Regions from separate parts of the Sphingobacterium sp. Lzh-3 genome, predicted to be linked through region 2. Evidence: riboswitches for the same ligand, from Rfam matches in the RefSeq annotation. Region 2 holds a riboswitch; each other region holds the start of a gene.

Region 1 (5,787 bases), 2.0 Mb from region 2:
GTGCATTTTCCTGCGCCAAAGCCTTATTGTTTTGACAGACGTCCTGCTGCTTAATAGCCAATTGATAATCCAACAGGGCCTGTAATAGTTGATTTTCCAGAATCTCCTCTTCATGATGGTGTTTTACCTCTTGTCGATCCAAGGCGATCTGTGCTCCGCGCACCACGTTTTTATTGAGATAAATTGCCGAGATCGGTATGGTTAATTTGAGCCCTGTGATACTCAGATTATACCAGCTGGGGTTATAGGGATACAAGAAAACCTGTGGATTGGCAAAAGTGAATGTACTGGTCAAGCCCAACTCAGGAAGATAATTTGATCGCGCCTGTTTGACCGACAACTTTTTCATAACCACTTCCTGTTCGGATTTTAGGAGGGAAAAAGCATGGCTTCGCGCTTCGGCAACAAGCGCTTCATAGCTGGGGTTTTCCACCTGAAACTGCTCGGGCAGGGGCACAATCTCCGCAGTAATACCACCAATTAGCTGCAGCTTCTGATTTGCAGCCTGAATATCATGACCGATCTGCACGAGCAACAGTTCCCGCTTCGAAAGCTCCAACGAAATACGCAAGACGTCACTGTGCAATACAACACCCGCCTTATACAGATGCTCAATCTCCTTGAGCTGTGCCCGTTGATCAGCAATATCCTGCTCGATTAAAGATCGGTTACTATACGACAGTTCCAAATCCAAAAAAAGATTGCAAACCTCCAATTTCGTCTGCGCCGCGGCATTCTTCCAATCGATTCTAGCCAGCTCATTTTCCAATTTTTTGGACTCAATTTTCATCAGGTCCCGATGCCCGTTGTAGAGGTTCAGATAAAAATCCAGGCCGCTATCGTACAAGTAATGAATGATATCATGCTGGGCGGGTTTATTTAAAAGCCCCTGATCATACACAGGCATATTACTCGCATAACTAGCAGAAGCTCGGGCGGAAATCTTGGGCAGCAACTCCATGCGTTGCTGCTGTACCGCCACCTCAGTTTCTTTGAGCTGCAAATAAGACTGCTCAATGTATTTACTGTTCTGTAGTGCTTTGTCGATCATGTCTTTCAGGGACATGCGCAAAGAATCGAGGGCGAAGGTGTCCGAAATAGCGCATACTAACAATCCTATGGTTAGTATGCCTTTTGCCCAATAGGGAGGAAAAAAGTTCACGTGTGCTATGTAATTTTTTTGCGTTGCAAACTTAGACACTTATTGGAACTTGGATTTCTTCACAAACGCCAATATGTTATGGAAAAAAGACATTTTTTCATCAATTCAATCAAAAAGACCAATATCTGCCAAGAAGATCTTACCATATCCTTTTTTAAAGCACAAAAAAAAGCCTCTCAAACGTTGATTTGAAAGGCCTTTCCGGATGGTATAAAACCAAACTATCCGTATAAGGAATCTTCTATTGCATTCCACAACTGTATTCTCTTTTGTAGCGCAACTTTACTAATCTCCTTCATTTCCGTCCATTTAACCTCATCGTCCTTCGCGAGATCTGTGATCATCTGCATCGCCAAAGGTCCATGCTCATCGCCGTCCAGATCAATATGACGTTGAAAATAATAGATAAAGCTGTCCAGATTGGCTGTAGGGAAATTTGTTTTAATTTCTTCCAAAATAGAGGTAAACATTCCCGGGATAAGATCTTCGCGTCCAAATGTAAATGCTGCAGCTATTTTATGCACTTCGCCCTCAGCAATCACTTCGAATGTAAAATTCAAAAAGTCCTTGATCCGCTTGTCCAATGTGGTCGTTGCAATGACATCGAATATGTTGCTCGATTTTTTGGCGTGAGCAATAAATTTATTGACCAGATGAAGATCGGCACCCATAGCATCCATGGCATCCAGATACATCTCAAAGTGGCTCAAACGACGACCATCAATGTATTCATCCGATTCCTCAGCCAATACAATTTCGTTGATTAGATAGCGTGTTGATGGATGCTCACTCGCAAACCAAGGTAAAGTCGTACAGGTCAATTTAATCTGTAAAGCTTTTAGTAAAGACATAAAATCCCATACAGCGTACACATGCCCTTCTGTAAAAGAACGTAGATTCTTGATCGTTTTGATCTTACGATACAAGGGGTGTTGCAATAATACCTCGCGTTCGGTAGCAATGTATTCGTTAATTTCCGCAATTCTATTCATGGCGCAAAAGTATTGTCTTATCTCTATTTTTAAAAGTATTTTCGATGAGATTACAGTAACATGATAAATTTTTCGCCCAGCTATCCGCTTCATAACCAAATCACAGCCAACAATGCGCCTCGCTTTTGACCGCCCTATTCCTGTTGCTAAAGTTCATTTACCCTTAAAAACAAAAATATTTTTTATTATAAAAAATAATCTACTATATTTGTAGAGTATTCAGAATTGCATGATGCAATACCAACCGAGTGCAGGCACCGCGGTGGTAAATTAATACGGGTTTCGACCAAAATAAACGTCACAGAACGATTATTTTCCCCAACAAGATCTGGATACAGTTTATGGTTTAATCTTTTAAATTTTTAAATTGTATGGCTACTACAACAAATCTTTACCAACACTTACTGGAAAAATTCAGTTATTACTCAACAGATGAACTGATCCAGCTCAACAATGACACCATTTTGGGACAAGGCTGGGGTTCAGCCAAGGCAACCTTTAGAACAGCTTTGATCAGTACGTTCTCCAAAAGAGGACTGGATCTTTCCAACATCATTTCCAAGGAAGACGGTTTTACCTCGGTGAAGCATGTCCCTGTACGCTTGGAACAGAATGTCCTGATTCCTTTACAATAATCTTTATCGGCAAAAAAAAGCGCGCATCGAAAGGACTTCGTGCGCGCTGCTGTGGTTGGTTTAGTAAATTGCCGATTTAAAAGAAGGCAATAATCTTATTATTTATAGTTTGGATTCTGAATTAACACACCTGCGCTTTTCTCAATTTCTGTTTGTGGTAATGGCCAGCGGTAAAATTTGTCTTCAAAATGATAGGGCACTTTACTGTCTTTGACCGCATTGAGTACTTCGCCTGCGATATGCCAACGAATCAAGTCGTAATGCCGCAGTCCTTCGAAAGCAAGTTCAACCCTTCTTTCGTGGCGGATACGATCGCGCATTTTTTCCTTGGTATAACCGGCAGGGAACCCGGGCATCTGAACGCGGCTCCTCAATGTATTCATAGCATCGTAAACCGATTGATCTGGTCCGGCGATTTCATTTTGTGCTTCGGCATACATCAATAACACCTCTCCAAACCGCAGTACAACAGCATCCTGTTGGCTCAATGTTGAAAAGCCAAAAGGTAAGTTGGCCGGATCCAAAAATTTCAGCACCCCATAACCTGTAGGCCGCGGATTGGACGGTGTATGGATCTTACCGCCGCCAAAGTCGGGATGATCCACGAAAATTGTTTTGCTCAAGCGCGGATCCCTATCTTTGAAGGGATTGGCTCGGTCAGTCAAAGGTGATTCACCATAAGGCAGACCATCTTTGCATTCATAGGTATCCACGAGGTTTTGCAACGGTGAAGCTGCTATCCAATCGCCGAGGTACATGTCCCAGGGGGCTGTATTATTCGGTGCCAGAAAATTGACCGAAAAGATAATCTCAGTATTATTCTTCTGTGTTGCATCGCGAAAGACATTTTCAAAAGCCGTACTCAGGGTATACTCTTTCATGACATCGGTGCATAAATCTTTTACCTCTTTCAGAATTGCTAAATCGGGCACCCCTTTGTCACCATAAGCCGCAAACAGTAAAACCCGTGCTTTCAAGGCTTTTGCAGAACTTGCGGTCGCATGCCCCCCATTGTTGAAATAAGGTTTAGCCGCTAAGTTGGCGATCCCGAAATCCAGATCGGCCCGAATCTGTTTTAGAATATTCTCCGCAGTTTCCTTTGGCTGACGTTGATTCTCCAAACTGAGGGGAGTCAGTACAAGTGGCACTTCACCATAGATACTGTACAATTGGAAATACACAAAAGCACGAATAAAGCGGGCTTCGGCTTCCATATTTTTTTTCTCCCCATCGTTCATATCGGCGCCATTGTAGCCATGAAGCTTTTCGATCAGGCGATTGGCACGTCCTATACCTACATAAGCATCGTTATAAATACCGGTTTCGTAGCCCCCGGTGGTCGGATTTAAGTTCCCACCGACGATTTCATTGACGCTACCCGAATTGAACTGATTGTAGCCATTGTCGGTCAGACAATCCCGGAAAGGCATCCCAAAAGAAAAGGCTTCACTCTGCAACGAGGCATATACACCGGCCAAAGCATTATCAAAATCCGATTTTTTGCTAAAATAATTGTCCGAAGCAATCTGATCCAAAGGGTTGAGGTCCAAGGCACTGTTACAGGAAGCTAAAAATAGGCCGGATAGCATCAACGCTGTTATAAATTTCTTTTTCATAGCACTTAAAAGTTAACTTGTACACCAAATGAATAAATCTTGTTTTGTGGATACTGTACCAGATCACCATTTCCATAGCGTTCAGGGTCCAAGCCCTTAAATTTGGTCGCAGTAAGCAGGTTATCACCCGAAAAATAAACCCTTAGGCGGTCAATTTTATATTTTTTCAAGAGCCCTTCAGGTAAAGTGTATCCGAACACAAGATTTTTCAACCTGAAGTATGAGGCATCCTGAATAAAATAGCTGGAAGCACGGCTGAATTTCTCCGGAGCACTCCAACCCCAATAAATACGGGGCATCGTTGTCGAAGGATTTTCAGGAGTCCAACGGTCTAACCAGTCTTTTGTCGGCGGGCTACCCTGTACAAATGGGGTTACACCCCAGCCCGAAACATAGGATTTGACGCCATATACCCCTTGTAATAGGGCCGAAAAGTCAAAACCTTTAAAACTAGCACTTAGATTAAAACTATAGTTCAGCTTTGGATCCACACCGGCTATCATTGTTCTGTCGTTGGCATCTATTTTTCCGTCCCCATTGACGTCCCGATACTTCAGATCGCCGGGCAGTGTATTATCATTAAACTGCTTAGGCGAACCTGTTACTTCTGCTTCTGACTGGAATATGCCAATGACTTCGTAGGTATAAAAGCTGTCCATTGCATAGCCATTTTTTTTGATCGTATAGCCTCCGATTTCAGGTTCTCCAAATTTGACCAGCTTGTTTTTGAAACGATCGAGGTTTGCCCCTAGCTGATAGCGTAAACCTTCCAATGCGCCCGTGGTAAGCTGATTGCGATAGGTAATTCCTAATTCAACACCTTTATTTTCAACGATACCGTCATTGATATTTGGGGCGCCCAATCCTACGATTGCCGTGATCTGCGAAGGGCGTAAGATGTCGGTTGTCCGTTTCTTATACCAATCGAAAGTAATATCCAAATTTTTGAACAGGCTTAAATCTACCCCAACATCTGTCATGGTTGTTGTTTCCCATTTGATCAGTGGGTTGGTCAGTCTTTGCTGTGCCACCCCCGATTGCAGACTATTGTTATCAAATGAATAATTACCTGTAAGTCCCAATACAGGCTGGTATGGATAATTTAAGGAATAGCCATTCACATCCACCACATTCTGGTTTCCAAGTTGCCCCCAAGATCCACGGATCTTCAAATTATCCAACCAACCGGAAGCGAATTCCTTGACAAACGATTCTTCCGATACACGCCAGCCTGCAGAGAAAGAAGGAAAGGCTGCCCAACGGTTTTTACCGTAAAACTTGGAACTACCGTCGTAACGCATATTGGCTTCCAAGAGGTATTTCCCTTGATAATCATAGTTCAACCGGCCGAAATACGAGATCAGCGCCCATTGGTTGGCGGT
Region 2 (5,787 bases):
ACTTTGTGATACAATTAAAATACATTTATTAAATACCCTATTCGAATGAAGAAAAATAGCATTGTATTAATTATTGGACTAATGTCACTAGCCCTTATCGGTGTATTGGCCATGCAATTCTATTTTTTGAGAGATTCTTATCGTCAAAAATCCCAATTATTTGATGAGTCTGTCAATGCTGCGATTACCGCAGTTGCCGGAAAGCTTGAAAGACGGGAAGTTGTTGACTTTGCTAAAGTTCAACAGGAACGTAACATTGAAAAATCCAAGCAGGAACAAGCCAAACAACGTCTTTTGGCCGAGCAACTCGAAATACAGTATAGAGTTGAAGAATTAAAAAACAAACAACATGTTATTTTCTCAAACTTTAAAGAGCAAGAAGACCAATTACGTGCATTGTATCCAAATGTAATTGAAATCAAAAATTCTTTTTACGAAACATACATCAAAAGACCAGAGTACCAGAAATACATCAAATTTTCTGTTTCAAATGAGCTTACAGACGATAATCTAGTACAGGCTTTTATCATGTTAAATGCGTCAAAAGTAGATGATCAGGTGAATGGGAAAGATGACAGCACGCGGTTTGTTATCCCACTAATGGACCCATTGGTCAATCAACAGACAAAATTTAGGGTAGCCACGTTACCACCAAGAGAGAATGCAAAACTTGCAAAAACCATCTCTGATTTGGAAAAAAGGCTCGATGTGCTAAACAGAAAGAATTCTTGGTCCGGTTTCAACGTTTACGACTCCGTTGCTATGCTCGGTGGTAAAAAGGCAGATTACATCGAAGATGTTGCTATTGGAATGGAGCTAGCAAAGCGTCCGTTAAAGGATCGGTTGAATGTCATCATTGTCCAGGAACTGATCAAAGATGAGTTGGCTCAACGCGATATTAAAGCTCCTTTTAATATTGAAATATGGAGTACAAACAATATATTGCTAAATAATATCCTAAACGAGGCTGCTTTAAACAACCCTACTAATACAACGAAATACTCTACTGCTCTATTTAAAGGTGATATCGGTGCTGCACCAGGAAAATTAACAATCTACTTTCCCAATAAAAAGGCAATAATCGCAGATAATATGGGCTATCTGCTTCTGCCTATGCTTGCACTCCTATTCTTATTGGTGGGTTGTTTTGCATATACATTGATTATCATCTTCAGACAAAAGAAAGTTTCGGAAATGAAAACAGATTTCATCAACAACATGACGCACGAATTTAAAACACCTGTTGCGACCATCATGATTGCCAGTGAATCGCTGAAAGACCCCGACATCAATGCAGACCATAAACGTGTTCAAAAATTAGCCAATATCATCTATGACGAAAATGTTAGGCTAGGAAATCACATCGAACGTGTACTTGATCTAGCTCGACTGGAAAAGGAAACATTAAAGTTAGACCAGGTAGATGTGCAAATTAATGATCTTGTTTCAGCAGTTACCGACAGTATGCAGTTAAGGATGCAAAATATAGGCGGAAAATTTTCCGTAGATCTAGCGGCAACGAAAGATGTAGTTGTTGGTGACGAGCTGCATTTTTCAAATGTATTTTATAATCTACTGGATAATGCGATTAAGTACAACAAAGGAGATCTGCATGTGAATATACAATCAAAAAATGTCGGTGATACCATTGTCGTCACCATTGCCGACAACGGTATTGGGATGAGCCGGGATCACCTGCAAAAGATTTTCGACCAGTTCTACCGTATTCCAACAGGAAATGTTCATAATGTCAAAGGATTTGGTCTTGGCTTAAGTTATGTACAGGACATCCTGAGAAGGCTGAACGGAAAAATTACAGTTAAAAGTGAAAAAGATAAGGGCACGACCTTTGAAGTAATTTTGCCTATTAAAAAATAAAACGTTCCTTTTTTGTATATTTCCTCTTTAAAAAATTTCAAAGGTTGAGGAAAGCTGATTTATCAGCATCAAGGGACATTGGTGAAAATTAATATAATCATTATGCAAAAGATATTATTAGCAGAAGATGATCCTAATTTGGGGGATCTTTTAAAAGACTATCTCGAATTAAAGGGAAAATTTGACGTCACATTATGCACGGATGGAGATGAAGCGATTTCTCAATTCAAAAAAAATAACTACGACCTCTGTATTTTCGATGTCATGATGCCAAAAAAGGACGGATTTACAGTGGGGCGTGAAATCAGAAAAACAAACAATACAGTTCCTATTATCTTTGCCACAGCAAAGGGGATGATGGAAGATAAAACCGAAGCCTTCGAATTAGGGGGAGATGATTATATCACAAAACCTTTTCGAGTAGAGGAATTATTGCTCCGCATCAATGCTTTGCTGAAACGCAGTGTTCGAGACAAAGAAGAGGAAGTGGTTGCTGATAAATTTGAAATTGGCGATTATTTCTTTGATTATACAAGTCAGCAAATTTCTTACAAAGGACAGATGCAAAAACTATCCACTAAAGAAGCGGAACTACTACGCTTGCTTTGTTTAAAGAAAAATGATGTGCTGACCCGGGAAGAAGCTTTATTAAAAATATGGCATGATGACAACTACTTTACGGGTAGAAGTATGGATGTATTTCTCAGTAAACTTCGTAAATATCTAAAAGAAGATAGTAAAGTTGAAATTGTCAATGTACACGGAAAAGGTTACAAACTTTTGGTAAGCTAAAAGCATGGGGAATGAGAAACAGTCATTCCCCATTTTTTATGCTACACGGCGTATTGAAACAGGGCATACACTAAATCATGGATGAAAAGAAAAGAACAAAACAATTTTATCCTTAGTAGAATATAAAAAATTGACGCACTTTTATAAAAAATTTGCATTTCAAAAAGAAATGTTCTAACTTAGCGTCGCTTATAGAGAAAGGCAGAGGGAATAGACCCGATGAAGCCTTAGCAACCTGTCCCTTGACAAGGTGCTAAATTCTACCCTACTTGATATGGGAATGATAAGCCGAAGTCACCAAATTCTAGTGTGTCCTTCTCTCTCTAGCAAGAAATATAGTTGAAAAAGAAATATTAAAAACATTCATTATGTTATTGACTAACAATTTAGGTTACCCTCGTGTGGGCGCGTTCCGCGAATTGAAAAAAGCCAATGAGGCCTATTGGGCTAAAAAATCTTCTGTTGAGGAATTATTGGACACAGCAAAAAAAATTCGTGAAGGCAATTGGAAAACACAAAAAGATGCTGGAATAGATTTGATCCCTTCCAATGATTTCTCTTTTTACGATCAAGTATTGGATTTAACCCTTACTGTTGGTGCAATTCCTGCTCGTTACCATTCTTTATTGAATAAAGTAGACAACAATTACAGCTTAGATCTATATTTTGCCATGGCGCGTGGTTTCCAACAAGAAGGAATCGACGTGACGGCAATGGAAATGACCAAGTGGTTGGATACGAACTACCACTATATGGTGCCAGAATTCACAAAAGATCAAGAATTCAAATTGACGTCCGAAAAATTCTTAAATGAATATAACGAAGCAAAATCATTGGGCATCGATACTAAACCAGTTCTATTAGGTCCTATCACTTACCTTTTGATCGGTAAAGAAAAAGAAGCTGGCTTCGACCGCATCGATTTATTGGATAAACTTGTTCCAGTATATGAGCAAATATTAGCTAAACTATCTGAGGCCGGTGCGCAATATGTTCAGATTGACGAGCCTTTCTTAGCATTGGATTTAGATGCTAAAGTAAAAGCTTTATATCAACCTACTTTCGAAAAATTAGCTGCAGCAGCAAAAAATATCAAATTAATCGCGACGACTTACTTCGAAGCTTTAAAAGATAACGAAGATATCGCAGTTAACCTACCTATCCATGCTTTACATTTGGATTTGGTACGCGGTGAAAACCAATTGGATACGGTACTAGCTAAAGTTCCTGCTTCATTAACATTATCTTTGGGTATTGTAGAAGGCCGTAACATCTGGAAAAATGATTACGAAAAATCATTGGTTAAAATCAAACAAGCTGTTGATGCATTAGGAAAAGACCGTGTATGGGTAGCTCCTTCTTCATCATTGTTGCACGTTCCTTTTGACTTAGACAATGAACACAATGAGCAATCGCTACCAGCTGAAGTAAAAAACTGGTTAGCATTTGCTAAACAAAAATTAGCTGAGGTAAAAGACTTAGCCGTATTAGCAGAAGGTGAAGTTGATGCTGAAACAGCAAAACGCTTCGAAGCGAACAAAGCTGCAGCTGAAAGCCGTCGTACTTCTCCACTGATCCACAAACCTGAGGTTAAAACACGTACAAGCAATATCACTGATGACGATGCGAAACGTACTTCAGCATTTGCTGACCGTAAAGCAGCGCAACAAGCGAAGTTCAACTTGCCGGCATTCCCTACCACAACTATTGGTTCATTCCCACAAACGAAAGATGTTCGTAAATGGAGAGCAGACCTGAAAAAAGGTGCTATCACGCAGGCAGAGTACGATAAAGCAATCGCAGAAGAAACTGAAAACACAATCCGTCTTCAAGAGCAATTGGATATCGACGTATTAGTACATGGCGAATTCGAACGTAACGACATGGTTGAATACTTCGGTGAACAATTGGCTGGTTACGCTTTCACACAAAACGGCTGGGTACAATCTTACGGTTCACGTTGTGTAAAACCTCCGATTATCTATGGTGATGTATACCGTCCTGAAGATATGACTGTCCGTTGGTCTTCATACGCTCAATCATTGACTAACCGTCCGGTTAAAGGTATGTTGACTGGTCCGGTTACTATCTTACAATGGTCTTTCGTACGTAATGATCAACCGCGTTCAACAACCACTTACCAAATTGCATTGGCGATCTTGGATGAAGTACAAGCGTTGGAAAAAGCAGGTATCAAAATCATACAAATCGATGAACCAGCAATCCGCGAAGGATTACCGCTTCGTAAAGCTGATCAAAAAGATTACTTGAACTGGGCAGTACGTGCTTTCCGTGTTTCTTCATCAAATGTAGAAGACGATACACAGATTCACACACACATGTGTTACTCTGAGTTCAATAATGTCATCGAAGACATCGCTGCAATGGATGCTGACGTCATCACGATTGAGACTTCACGCTCTCAAATGAAATTGTTGAATGCTTTCGCTGGTGATTTCAAATATCCAAACGATATTGGTCCAGGTGTTTATGACATTCACTCACCTCGTGTTCCAAGCAAAGATGAGATGGTAGATCTATTGCGTAAAGCAAAAGCAGTAGTTCCAGCAGCACAACTTTGGGTTAACCCTGACTGTGGTTTAAAAACTCGTGCTTGGCCAGAAACCAAAGCGGCTTTAGAGTCGATGGTTGAGGCTGCGAAAATCTTAAGAGCAGAATAATTCTTAAACTATATTGATAAAGCCCTAGATGAAATTTCATCTAGGGCTTTTTTATTGGACCTTGGTTCGAAACAAAAACCGTCATCCGGATAATGTGAGCCTATTTTCGGGTGTTCTTCTTTTCTTTCTTGTTTTCCTTTTCTCTCCCGTTGTTAATTTCCTGTTTCCCCTTAATCCGATCTTCAATCGACTTCAGGCTTGACGAAAAATCAAGATCAACATTTTCAAGTTTTGCCATCTTTAACGCCTTCAATGCCTTTTTGTATTTTCTCAATTTTTCAAATAGAAGTGCTTTCTTGATCCATATCCCTGTCAAGGGCATCGCCGGAAGTGTCAAAGCAAATTTAATCGTCTTTTTTGCAGCTTCATACTCCCCCATATCAATCAGCGTCTGAATGAAATAAGGATATACTTCCAATGCCTGCACATTATGCAC
Region 3 (5,787 bases), 1.0 Mb from region 2:
TATAGGTCCCATACCCTTGCCTGTCATTCTGTCTACCGACAAAATTCCACAAGAAATATCGGGTGTACATATCCCCCAGTTGAAAATTAAAAAAGAACTTAAAATTATCCGAGAACTGTGGTTGCTGCCCCTCCTTCAAATTGAGGTAACTCCTATAATAAGCCTGATGGGCTCCATCTTGACTATATATGCGGGGAAAGAAAGTTTCCTTATCAAACGTATACTTATCGACCTGACTAAAAGGAATATAACCAGACTCATCTTTGCGATAAGCGGTTTTACGCTCCACATCAACGGCTTGCGAATCATAATAGGGTCCTTTGAATAAAGGTTCGCGGGCATATTGCTCCCGGCCCAGATAACCCAAAAAAGAAAACACATTGTCCGGCGCATTATTGTTTAACGAGGGATTCGCTTTTCCACGGATCAAAACCATGGTATAGGAACTATACCCAAATAGAATAAAACAAAAGACCAGCAACCCGGTATGCAGTGTGTATTGCCGCTTTTTATAAGAATAATATAGGCCATAAATGAGAAAGCTCCCCAACAGCAGACACAAAAACAAGATGCCTGAGCCAAAACCTAAACCTAGTGAGTTTACAAATAAAAGGTCCACTTTCGCTGCTAAACCGACCAACCATTGAATAATTCCCCACAATACGGCTCCCAAGATCAACACTCCTAACAAGAAAGCTTTTATTGTACCTTTCGCACTGATCTGTCCTGCTCTCCTGAAATAGACAACCATCGCTATAGCCGGAATTGCCAACAGATTTAATAAGTGCACTCCGATCGAAAGGCCCATAACAAAAGCAATAAAAACCAGCCAACGATCGCTACCTTCCTCATCTGCACGGACTTCCCACTTTAAAATTGCCCAAAAAACAATTGCTGTACACAATGAAGACATCGCATATACCTCGGATTCAACAGCCGAATACCAGAATGAATCACTGAAACAGAAAGCCATTGCACCAACTAAACCCGCTGCAAAAATTTGGGAATAATTCGATAATTGAACGTTCTCTTGCCTGTTGAGTATCTTTTTGGCAATTGCTGTTATCGTCCAGAATAAAAATGTAACAGTAAGCCCACTGCAGATTGCGGATCCAATATTCATCCAATAGGCGATTTTACCTGCATTACCCAAAGCTAGGTTGGAAAATATATTCTGAATAAGAAGAAATAATGGTGCTCCCGGCTGGTGTGCCACTTCCAGCTTGTAGGCACAGGCAATAAATTCACCACAATCCCACCAACTTACCGTCTTTTCAACGGTGGCGATATAGACACATGTAGCAATTAGTCCGCAAGCAAAGCCGAGTAGAGAATTTAATCTAGTGTACGTCATAAGGTCAATTTGGTCTATTGTTAAAATCTTTTTTAGCACTTTTAAGTTAAAAAGTTATCCTGATTCCAATAAGTTAATTAACACTATTTAACACAAGTATCTGACTATAAACAGGCTATTAAACCCTGAAAATAGCGATCGACCTAAACCACACGATCGAAATTCTGAACATATTTTAGGCTTTCACAACGAATACTGCCATAAAAAAAGGAGCTTATCAGCTCCCTTTTCGTATTACTTTTATGAGTTAGGCTAGTTTTTCAACAATCTTCTTTGTTGGACCAGGATTACTCATCGTATAGAAATGTAAAACCGGAGCGCCAAATTTAATCAGCTCCTGACATTGTTGCACCAACCACTCTTCACCTACTTGTCTGACGTCGGCATTCGTTTTACATGCTGAAACAGCATCGCTCAGTTCCTCTGGAATATCTAAATGGAATATCCTTGGTAGGGTAACCAACTGTTTTTTCGTTGTCAGTGGTTTTAATCCCGGAATAATAGGCACATGGATTCCATTGTCCCTACATTTTGTTACAAACTCTTTGTATTTTTCAACATTAAAGAACATCTGAGTCACAATAAACTCTGCTCCCATATCGACTTTTTGTTTCAGATATTTAAAATCAGTATTGAAATTTGGCGATTCAAAATGCTTTTCGGGATAGCCCGCTACTCCGATGCAAAAATCAGTCTTTTCCGATGTGATAATGTCTTCATGCAGATACTTTCCTTTATTCATATCCGTTACCTGTTCAAGTAGGTCTGTTGCAAAAGCATGTCCACCATCGGTCGGTATAAAATCGGCGTCGCCCTTACGTGCATCTCCCCGCAATACCAAGACGTTATCTATCCCCAGGAAGTTCAAATCGATCAATGCATTTTCAGTTTCCTCTTTTGTAAAACCACCACATATCAAATGGGGCACCGCATCTACTTTATATTTATTCATGATTGCAGCACATATCGCCACTGTCCCAGGACGTTTACGATAGGAAACGCGTTCCAGTAATCCACTCGCATGCTCTTTATAGATATAATCTTCCCGATGGTAGGTTACGTCGATAAAAGGAGGTTTAAACTCCATCAGTTCATCCATGGTTTTAAAAATACTTTGGATGCCCTGCCCTTTCGCCGGTGGCAATAGCTCAAAAGAAAACAATGTTTTTCCTTTGGCATTCTGGATATGATCGATAATCTTCATTAAAAAACTGTTTTTAGTTTGGTTGGCTTACATCGAAACGCACACGTCGAGGAATCGTTTATCTACATGTAACTTATCTTTCCCACATGGAGTAGGGTAGAATTTAGCACCTTGAACAAGACAGGTTGCTAAGGCTTCAACGGGTCTAGTCCCTCGGCCTTTCTCTATAAGCGTTGCTAATATCGTTTTAAAAAATCAAACGACAAAAATATTTTTTCGAAAAGGCAAAAATAGTGGCAAAAAGACTGCAATAAGTACGGCTTCGGATTTATTCCCAAGCAATAATAGAAATTTACGCTCCAACAAAAGTAAAAGACTTAAAAAAACAGATAAAATTAACGACCGAGGATCATTGACAGCGAAGAGATTGCCTACGTCACTACAGGATCGGCTAAAGATTCGTTGCCAGGGAATTTCGTAAATTTTTGAGATAAAATGTGATCAGTAAGAGTCCGGTAACATGGTACTCTTCTTTCGATCCATATTTAAAACCATCAAATAAATATTGATAGGCAACTAATGCATTTTGTTCATTGTAAAACAATTCCTTCCAGGATTCAGGAACATCTTCCCACTTCTTTAGCACAATGCCATTCTCAGCATAAATAATTGGTGATTCAACACCATCCAATCGATAATCGTGATGTGTGCCAGAACTTGATATGTGCTGGAAATAAGCGATAGAATAATCTACAAAATTCAGTGTCCGGGTCTTTATCTCCTTTTCACTTTCTGATTTTACAGGGGCATTTCGCCATAGATTCACCTGGCTATCAAATTTGCTCGGGGTCTCCCGGATAGGAGTTTTATCTAGCGCAAAGTTGATATAAAGTCTTTCGCTAGTGGGTACATGCGCTGAGCTAAACTGTGAAAAATCACCTCTCAGCTGAACAAAATCGCCTTTTACCTTAACAATATCTAAGGCGAGGCTACCCTTTTTCTCATCATTCAATTCTAATCGATCGCCGTTGAATCTATACTTGCCGAAGAGTAAGATATCATCGATCGCCATCACAAACTTATCTTTATCCTGGAGTGAGAGAAAGGACCGGTATAGCATAGGATCATTACCATAGGCATCTGCCTCCACATTTTGGGGTGATTCTCTTTTTACTTTATGATACTCCTCATTTGAATAGCCCAGTATCATTTGGTAATTGCCTTCAGGAAAGTCCTTTTTCTTCCCAAAGAAAGCACAAGAAGACAACGAGAATATAAATAGCAGTAGTAATAACGGTTTCAAAATCAATCAATAATTATGGCCAGTAATAATATACAGACCAAGATAAGAAATTACTGCAATAGTTTGTATACTGCTATTTATTTGAATAAGCCTGGCGATATGCTTATTCTTTATAAAGATCCACTAAGCCTTCTGGCAATTCAACTTCAATGATCTCCTCTTCGCCATCGATTCCTAAGATCAAATCATCAGACAACGGGAACATCAGTTCTTTACCGTCCATATTTACCGAAGCGACAAACTGTTGTGGAAATTCCTGGACGTCTGTTATTTGCCCCAGTTCACCATGGTTTTCATCAATCACTAAAAAACCGATTAAATCAGTATATCTAAAATCGTCTGGATCACGCTCGGGCATCTTATCATTGGAAAGATATAGCTTTTTACGTACAAGTACTTGAGCCTTATCGATATGATCCACATCCTCAAATGTCACATAGGCTGTACTATTTTTTTGAAATTTAATGGTATCAACAAAATAAGGAACAAGTTTTTTGTTCACTTCCACAAAGACAACATCGATATTCAAACTCTCGTATTCCTCGAATTCAAAAAATAGTTGTACTTCTCCTTTAAGACCTCTTGTTTTACTGATGTAACCAATGTAAAAGCTTTGATCAATAGTCATATATTTCGTATTTAGCGATTAGCTGTGAGACATGATTTGGCAAACCATTAGCCTATTGGCTGTTTCAAAAAAAGCCGGCTCAAGATTGAGTCGGCTTTCTCGAATACTTTATGAAAGAATTAACCTTCAGTTTCTTCTGATGCAGGAGCTTCAGTCTCTTCAGCAGCAGTTTCTTCCGCTACAGGAGCATTTTTAGCAGCTACAGCAGCAGCTTTTTCTTCTTTTTTCTTAGCTTCAGCCACTAAAGCAGCTTTTTTAGCTTCAGCTTTAGTTTGAGCTAAACCATCTTTTTTACCAGAGATTCTAGCTTCTTGAGCGTCAGTCCAAGCTGTAAATTTAGCTTCAGCAGCAGCTTCATCAAAAGCACCTTTTTTCACACCACCTTGCAAGTGTTTTTTGTAAAGAACACCTTTATAAGAAAGGATAGCGCGAGCAGTGTCAGTTGGTTGAGCACCTTTATTCATCCAATCCAAAGCTTTTTCAAAATCCAAAACGATAGTTGCTGGATTTGTGTTTGGGTTGTAAGAACCAATACGTTCGATGAATTTACCGTCACGTGGAGCGCGAGAATCCGCTACGACTACGTGGTAAAAAGGACGTCCTTTTTTACCGTGTCTTTGCAATCTGATTTTAGTTGCCATTTTTTAATTTTATTTTATGTATTCAACATATCCCCCGAGCTTCATACTAGAGGGGATGCAAAGATAGTTATTTTTTTTTAATCATCATTATAATTTAATAAAACTTCACTGAAAACGACAGGGTTAGCTCTTGTCAACAAGCTCTTTCAAGCGCAATACCTACCCTTGAGACCTTCGTCTTTTCTTGCTTCCATAAAGCATTTAATAAAACTTCACTGAAAACGATAGGGTTAGCTCTTTTCAACAAGCTCTTTCAAGCGCAATACCTACCCTTGAGACCTTCGTCTTTTCTTGCTTCCATAAAGCATTTAATAAAACTTCACTGAAAACGATAGGGTTAGCTCTTTTCAACAAGCTCTTTCAAGCGCAATACCTACCCTTGAGACCTTCGTCTTTTCTTGCTTCCATAAAGCAGCTACAACAAACTTTTCAAAAATCAAGGCACAAAAAACTCCTTTATTTAAAAGGGCATCTTTACCAAATGTAAACAGGATGAACCGTTTGTGTACAATAGCTTCGAAATAGTCAGCGACATTTTTGCCAATTCACTTTTTACTTTCTACCTTCATTCTATGAAATCTGTTGCGCCATTAAAAATACTAAAAGCTTCAGCCGGTTCGGGAAAAACCTTTAGCTTAACTTTACACTATCTCACACTCCTACTCTCCAACGAGAATAGCTATAAGGAGATTTTGGCGGTGACATTCACCAATAAGG

What was found. A riboswitch is a leader RNA that binds a small molecule or an ion and turns the genes downstream of it on or off. The one in region 2 is predicted to bind S-adenosylmethionine.
Region 1: another riboswitch for S-adenosylmethionine. It lies ahead of ACLCDV_RS20180 (5-oxoprolinase); the one in region 2 lies ahead of metE (5-methyltetrahydropteroyltriglutamate--homocysteine S-methyltransferase).
Region 3: another riboswitch for S-adenosylmethionine. It lies ahead of metF (methylenetetrahydrofolate reductase [NAD(P)H]); the one in region 2 lies ahead of metE (5-methyltetrahydropteroyltriglutamate--homocysteine S-methyltransferase).

Annotation. Positions count from the first base shown of each region.
Region 1 covers NZ_CP177226.1:4,782,452-4,788,238, forward strand. The annotation lists gene ACLCDV_RS20170 (TolC family protein) at 1-1,162, opposite strand, end outside; gene ACLCDV_RS20175 (DUF3050 domain-containing protein) at 1,384-2,154, opposite strand; SAM-I-IV-variant riboswitch at 2,365-2,458, shown strand; gene ACLCDV_RS20180 (5-oxoprolinase) at 2,526-2,789, shown strand; gene ACLCDV_RS20185 (RagB/SusD family nutrient uptake outer membrane protein) at 2,888-4,405, opposite strand; gene ACLCDV_RS20190 (SusC/RagA family TonB-linked outer membrane protein) at 4,411-5,787, opposite strand, start outside.
Region 2 covers NZ_CP177226.1:581,111-586,897, reverse strand. The annotation lists gene ACLCDV_RS02300 (sensor histidine kinase) at 46-1,878, shown strand; gene ACLCDV_RS02295 (response regulator transcription factor) at 1,981-2,670, shown strand; SAM riboswitch class I at 2,857-2,960, shown strand; gene metE (5-methyltetrahydropteroyltriglutamate--homocysteine S-methyltransferase) at 3,039-5,351, shown strand; gene ACLCDV_RS02285 (hypothetical protein) at 5,452-5,787, opposite strand, start outside.
Region 3 covers NZ_CP177226.1:5,768,111-5,773,897, forward strand. The annotation lists gene ACLCDV_RS24155 (DUF2723 domain-containing protein) at 1-1,354, opposite strand, end outside; gene metF (methylenetetrahydrofolate reductase [NAD(P)H]) at 1,602-2,558, opposite strand; SAM riboswitch class I at 2,629-2,731, opposite strand; gene ACLCDV_RS24165 (hypothetical protein) at 2,950-3,801, opposite strand; gene rimM (ribosome maturation factor RimM) at 3,905-4,429, opposite strand; gene ACLCDV_RS24175 (30S ribosomal protein S16) at 4,549-5,070, opposite strand; gene ACLCDV_RS24180 (UvrD-helicase domain-containing protein) at 5,643-5,787, shown strand, end outside.